2 regions of the Paenibacillus sp. FSL M8-0334 genome follow, and region 2 is predicted to be linked to the other one. Evidence: riboswitches for the same ligand, from Rfam matches in the RefSeq annotation. Region 2 holds a riboswitch; the other holds the start of a gene.
The links. Region 2 has a riboswitch for cyclic di-AMP ahead of MKX64_RS20385 (C40 family peptidase). Riboswitches for the same ligand answer to the same signal wherever they lie in the genome.

Region 1 (3,209 bases), on a different contig from region 2:
GGCCCCATTCCGCCTTGGAGCTGATCACCATGACAGGCAATACAGCTGGCTCTCAGCGTGGCTTCTGCAGCCGCCGCATCCAGCGTTACTTCAGGCATGGTAGGCTTCTCTTCTGCAATTTCAGCTTCTCTTCCTGGAAGCGTAAACATTAGCACAACAGCCAAGGCGCATGCAAAGAAGAACAATCCGCTCATAATCCATTTTTGCATCGTTATATCGTCCCTTCTATGTATACTGCACTTTTGCACTTACTTCCATTATAAACGAACATCCTATGACATCATAGCCAGTTGTGACAAAAAAAGCAACGTTCAAGGCCGACTTAACATAAAGTACACAAAATTGTGCCATTTGTACTTGCCAACCCTCACATCGTTTGATCCGGTCCTGCGGCGTCCGAATCGGTTGCCCCGGCACTTGGAGCGGGGGTGTACACCATGCAGTGGAACAGCGCCATGCCCTCCGGGGTCAGCCGCTCATACGTATCCGTCATCCGGAAGCCGGATTTCTCGTAAGCCCGAATCGCGCGTTCATTCCAAGCGAGCACCTCCAGATCGATTTCATCGGCAGGCCGTCTGCGGATCGCTTCATCCACAATCGCTTTTACAAAGGCTTTACCCATTCCCTGGCCGCACCAATCAGGCCGCATGCCAAGCCCGAGCCGGGTGACCTCATGCATCGGAAACAGCTGCCCGAATCCCCACAGACGCTGCTGGTGATCCAGCACAGATACATATTGCTGCTTACGGATGTCCGGATCGCCGAACTCAATGCCGAGCATCTGCATCTGCTCCCACGGCAGCCAGCCATAAATGTTGTAAGGGGGAGGGTAAGACCAGGAAGTAATCTCGGCGGCGTGTTCCTCGGTCATCGTGACGGTATGAAAGGTTATGGATGGCTCCTGCATACAATGTGCTGCTCCTTTGCTTTTCATTTGCTGCTCTGATCAAACCATGTGATATCTGATTACTAGCATAAACCGGTGAAGGCCTGTTCATACGGCTGTTTCTTTATATTTGAAAACGGGTATAGGAATGGTAGGTAGGAAGCGGAGCGCTTGCTCCCGCAACTTACTTCTGGAACTTACTTCCGAAAAAAATCGAAAAATAAAATGCCGCGATTGGAACTTTTTGACGATCTTAAACGTTATACATATATACAGAACAAGAAAAAAGCCGGCGGATGGATGATCTGCTACAATCCCCGGTCCAGCGGCTTATATGATTCGATATGATTGCTTATTAGTTGTAGTTAGCAGCTACTGCTTTATAAGTGCTTTGGCTCATGACGCGTTTGGCGCCTACATAACGCTTAGCATAGTAATCTTGGCTCAGCGGACTGACAATGACACCGCGCGACGAAGAAGAATGAGCAAACTTGCCGTCACCGACATAAATGCCGACATGAGATACACCTCTGCCGGATGTGTTGAAGAATACAAGATCACCAGGCTTCAGGTCGCTCTTCGATACCGCAGTTCCGACTTTGTACTGTGCTGCGGATGTGCGAGGAAGGGTAATTCCAAGCTTCTTGAAAATATAAGTGGTGAAACCGGAGCAATCAAACCCTTGGGTTGTCGTTCCGCCTGATTTGTAAGATACACCAATGACGGGCTTAATGGCATTGTTGAGTTTGGAATCGGCAAAAGCGCTTCCTGTTCCAAAGCTTAATGCAAGGACAAGGCCGATGGATACGGCCGCGAGTTTCTTCTTCAAAATAAAAAGCTCCTTCCACAGCCTGCGAGGTTAGCTTAAGGGTTCGGTTGAAGGTCACCCTATGATCCCTCTCTAGCGAGATCAATTCACCCAAAACGGATCCCCCGCTTCCCGTAAATGCGGGAATTCGGCTCGATAACATGTTAATTTAAGTTTCACTCTGCCTACACGACGCTGCGACAAGATGACTTGATGACAAAAGTTACAACAAAGATGACAAAGTTGTTACTAACATATTCGTTATTTTAGCAGAGTATTATCAATTTGGCAAACGAGGAAACTATTTTTTTAAACAAAAATCCCTATTTCCAGACAGCTGGAATAGGGATTTGTTGATTTGCAGTTAAAAAATTGTAATTAATTTGGAAGCGGCAGCGGTATATGGACAGCCATCGAAGGCATATAACACGGTTCATGTATGGTCAGCGGTACCCGATTTCCATAGATGATATTGGGCGGAGATCGACCAGATGCGGAACAGGCCGTGCAGGAAGTAGGAAGCCTGCTGAATTATAAGAGCAAGCAGCCCTGCCCAGTAGAAGGAGACGGCGCTGAGAAGCAGCACAACCAGCAGCGCTGATCCGCCGATCGTGATCGAGAGCAGGCTTGCCGTGCCGAGCCGCTTGAGACAGGCCACAATTGAGGCGGTCATGCTGACGCTGCCCGTCCGTCCGAACTGCATGTACAACAGGAGCAGCTTCATGAGGTAGGCGTACAGCAGCCAGCCGGCCGCAAAGGGCAGCACACGCAGCAAGAGTGCTGGCTCCTGGATCGAGTTAATCAACAGAGGCAGCATTTTGGGCACAAGCCAGTATGCAGGGGCGAAGGTAAGCACAAGCTCGGCCACATAGAATACGGAGACCGTTCTCCACCATTTGCGGATGCCGATGAAAAAGAACAGCCCTCGTTCCCCCTTGGCCTCCTGATGGAGGTTGTAGAATATACCGGCCTGAATGAGCGGCGTCAGCAGCATACGAATCAGCAGCAGGCCGATCAGCAGCCATCCGTAGGTATGGACGGTGGAGCTAAGCGACAGGCTCATCTCCCCTTCATAGAAGAACAGGAGCCGGCTCAGCTCGTTCGGAGCCGGATCTGGATATCGCATCAGGAGCGGGACCACGGCGGATTTGACCAGTCGATAAAGACAATAGCCCCATAACAGGCGGTACAGGAACAGCAGAATGATGACATACAACTGATCTTTTACACTGGCCCAACCCTGGCTTGCATAGCTTTTCATGTTTTCCCCCCTCACCATGACAGGCTGCCGAACAGCGTCTCCAGGAGCTTGGTTACGCTAAGGTTCCAGCGTGTGACCGTCTTCGGATCCATTCCCGTCCGCATATAGTTGTTGATATGGTTGTTCTCCAGCACGATCGTATATTTCGGATCCACCATCGCCCAGGATAGCGGGGAGCTGTACTCGAGCTTGTACGTGACGTGGCCGTCCTGACCGCTCCATACCTTCTCCAACGTCTTCCCGTCTTCAAAAGC
Region 2 (3,209 bases):
CGAATACGGACGGAGAGGGGCGGCTCATCCTGGCTGATGCGCTGCTTCATGCCGCCGCAATGGGCGTTCGCAAAGTGATCGACATTGCAACGCTTACAGGCAATATCGGCACGGCGCTTGGACTTGAGCTTGCCGGCATATGGGGCGATGAAGAGATCACGCGTGATCTGGTTGAGATCGGGGAGCGCAACGGGGAACGGCTGTGGCCGATGCCGCTCGTGGAGGAATATGTGTCCGACCTGCGGAGCGATTATGCTGACCTGCGCAATGTCGGTGCCTCGCCGCTGGCCGGAGCGATTTCAGCGGCGCTGTTCATCCGTCATTTCGTGGATGAAGACATGCAGTGGGTTCATATCGATATGGCTGGAACCGTTCAGTACAAGCGGGAGTATCCTCACGCGGCGGCCGGGGCGACCGGATATGGTGCCCGGCTGCTGGCGGATTATGTACAGAAGCAGTTTCCGTCCCCAGTGAATCCTGCTTCGGATAGGAGGTGAGGAAGGGCATGCTGCTGGAAGTCATTGCAACCTGTGTCCAGGACGCGATCACCGCCGAACATAGTGGCGCAGACCGGCTGGAGCTGATCACCGCCTTTACCGAAGGAGGGCTGACTCCTGGGATCGGTATGGTTCAAGAGGTTGTTCGTGCGGTTCAGATTCCGGTTCATGTGATGGTTCGTCCACACAGCCGTTCTTTCATCTACGATGCGTGGGACATCGCGACGATGGTCGCGGAGATCAAGGCGATTCGCAGCACAGGTGCTGCCGGAATCGTGCTTGGCGCGCTGACGGAGGACGGGATGATTGACGAACGCGCACTGGAGCAGATGCTTGCTGCAAGCGGAAGCTTGCAGGTTACTTTTCATCGGGCGTTCGATGAGCTGAAGGATCAGATGTCGGGGCTGGAGGTGCTGAAACAGTATGCTCCGGTTACGCGCATTCTGACATCGGGCGGCAAGCCGAAAGCGTGTGATGCCGTTCCGAGAATTCGCCAGCTGGTCGAAGCGGCGCAGGACAGCCATATCCGGATCTTGGCGGGCAGCGGCTTGAGCCGGGCGATGATCCGGGATTTTGTTGAGCAGACGGGCGTATCCGAAGTGCATTTCGGGACATCGGTTCGTTACGGGCAATCGGCGCTCGCGCCGATTCACCCTGAAGAGCTGCGACGGGTTGCAGCCGCGCTGCAGCCGCTGCGCGAGTCAGCGAAGTGAAGATCTGACTTCGCTGCAGCCGGAAGAAGGACGGCAACAAGGCCATTCGAAGGTATCGAATGGCCTTTGTTCCATTGCAAATAATCTGAATTATGGGTATTCAGGACGGGGCGCTGCGCTGTGCAAGGATCGTTAGCAGGGTTAAGTTGATTCATTGGTTAGCCCGGTTAAAGGCCCTTTGAAAGGCGAAATTAAAAGGTTAGTTAAAAGTCAGTTGAATTTTTGTAAACAACAAGAAAGTTTCATAGAGTAACACAATTGTCATGTTTTTTAACCTTGTATTAGGCGGCCGATGGGCTTCGTTTATAGTGGAATCGACACGATAAAACAATTGTCGGACAATTCCAAGGATATTATTGACATTATGCGGGCTTGTATACTATATTAGAGAAGGTTACAAAACGTTAATGAATTTTTGCCGAATTTCGTCTGTAGAAAACGGGGGAACCATTCCGGGTGAATTATTCCCATGCTTTGCATTGAAGGGAATATAGGGAGCCTTCTACCGAACCCTTAGCTAACTCCGTAGGCATCGAAGGGAGTATGTATCTTTTGAAGAAGTTGGTTATTTCTTTATTAGGGTCTGCGATTATTTTTTCTTCTGGTGCCATGACCGCATTTGCGAATGAACAGCCAAGCTTTCAACGCGAGGTCAAACAGCTGGTGGGTACTCCTTATAAGTGGGGTGGATCAACTCCTCAAGGGTTTGATTGCTCCGGATTCGTATTATACATATTTAGAAATTTCGATCTGAATTTGCCTCGTACATCTGAAGGCCAAGCCAAAGTCGGCGAGCATGTCGATAAAGATGATTTGCGTGTAGGAGACCTTGTCTTTTTCAACACAAGCGGTAAGGGGATCTCCCATGCAGGCGTTTATATCGGAGATGGACAATTTGTACATGCTTCCAGCAGCAAAGGGGTCAGAATCAGCAAACTGACCGAATCCTATTATCAGACCCGCTACGTAACGGCTCGGCGCGTGCTGGATCAGGAAAGTTATGCGAAGCTGGTGGGTGTGGCAAGCTAATTCGTCTACATATGAATTGTGACATAGAAGGACCGGCGAAGATATGTTAGCCGGTCCTTTCCTGTTGGCAGATTTCATAATCAAGAGGACAGGTTATAATAAGAAGCAGGAAGTGGAAGCGGAGAGCAACCATTGGGAAGAACAGCAGGGAGGGAGCGCATTGATCAAGTGGTGGAGGAAATGGATCAAAGGGGATGAAGCAGGGAAGACAAGCGAACCTGAGTCTAAGGAGGCTGGGGAAACGGCGCAGCCGGTAGGCGAGGCGGTCGTCGAACTGCGGGGCCGCAATGTTCAGCGCAAGGTTGTACCGGTCACCGGCCTGACGATTCTGGAATTGGCAGAGAGGAATGAAGTGGATTGGAATTCTTTCTGCAAGCGGGGAACTTGTGCGCGCTGCCGTTGTCTAGTCATCGAGGGAGCCGAGCATTTATCTGAACCGAACCTGGCGGAGGAGCGCAGGCTTGATCCGGAGGAGATTGATGAAGGCTACCGGCTTGGGTGCCAGAGCAAGCTTGCCTCCACCGGTGCTGTGATCATTAAGCATGCACCTTATTTTTGAGCGCGGTAGAACATGGGCTGAAGCAAGGGAGAAGCGGATGCGGCATCTGGTTCTCCCTTGCTGTTTTTGTTTATAGAAGCCGGGCCGATCATGGCAGAACTGCTGCATCAAACCGGAGCACCTCCAGCAGCACTGGGGTGCCGGCTTGCAGGAGGTCGCCTGGGGAGGAGATGGTGAGTGCGGTGCTTGTAACAGAATAGATGGCCGCCTCCTGAACGATTCCGTTGATGTATAACCGCGAGTACCCGCTGGGAGTCACGTCCATAATACTGGTGACCGGCGCTCCGCTATTGTCCGTGAATTGATCGGCATTGATCACGAGCGGCGGGTCCAGCGGAACCGGCGCTGCGGTGGTATAGAAGTACCGCTCCAGCATGGGCAAAACAACGATCTGAGGGATGAGGGCGGAGC

Region 1: another riboswitch for cyclic di-AMP. It lies ahead of MKX64_RS09735 (C40 family peptidase); the one in region 2 lies ahead of MKX64_RS20385 (C40 family peptidase).

Annotation. Positions count from the first base shown of each region.
Region 1 is NZ_JBBOCH010000001.1:2,233,229-2,236,437, reverse strand. Features, by position in the region: gene MKX64_RS09745 (c-type cytochrome) at 1-209, opposite strand, end outside; gene MKX64_RS09740 (GNAT family N-acetyltransferase) at 368-907, opposite strand; gene MKX64_RS09735 (C40 family peptidase) at 1,242-1,715, opposite strand; cyclic di-AMP (ydaO/yuaA leader) riboswitch at 1,720-1,858, opposite strand; gene MKX64_RS09730 (hypothetical protein) at 2,128-2,955, opposite strand; gene MKX64_RS09725 (M1 family metallopeptidase) at 2,967-3,209, opposite strand, start outside.
Region 2 is NZ_JBBOCH010000002.1:1,356,381-1,359,589, forward strand. Features, by position in the region: gene MKX64_RS20375 (M17 family metallopeptidase) at 1-497, shown strand, start outside; gene MKX64_RS20380 (copper homeostasis protein CutC) at 506-1,210, shown strand; cyclic di-AMP (ydaO/yuaA leader) riboswitch at 1,617-1,757, shown strand; gene MKX64_RS20385 (C40 family peptidase) at 1,763-2,239, shown strand; gene MKX64_RS20390 (2Fe-2S iron-sulfur cluster-binding protein) at 2,283-2,798, shown strand; gene MKX64_RS20395 (DUF4183 domain-containing protein) at 2,887-3,209, opposite strand, start outside.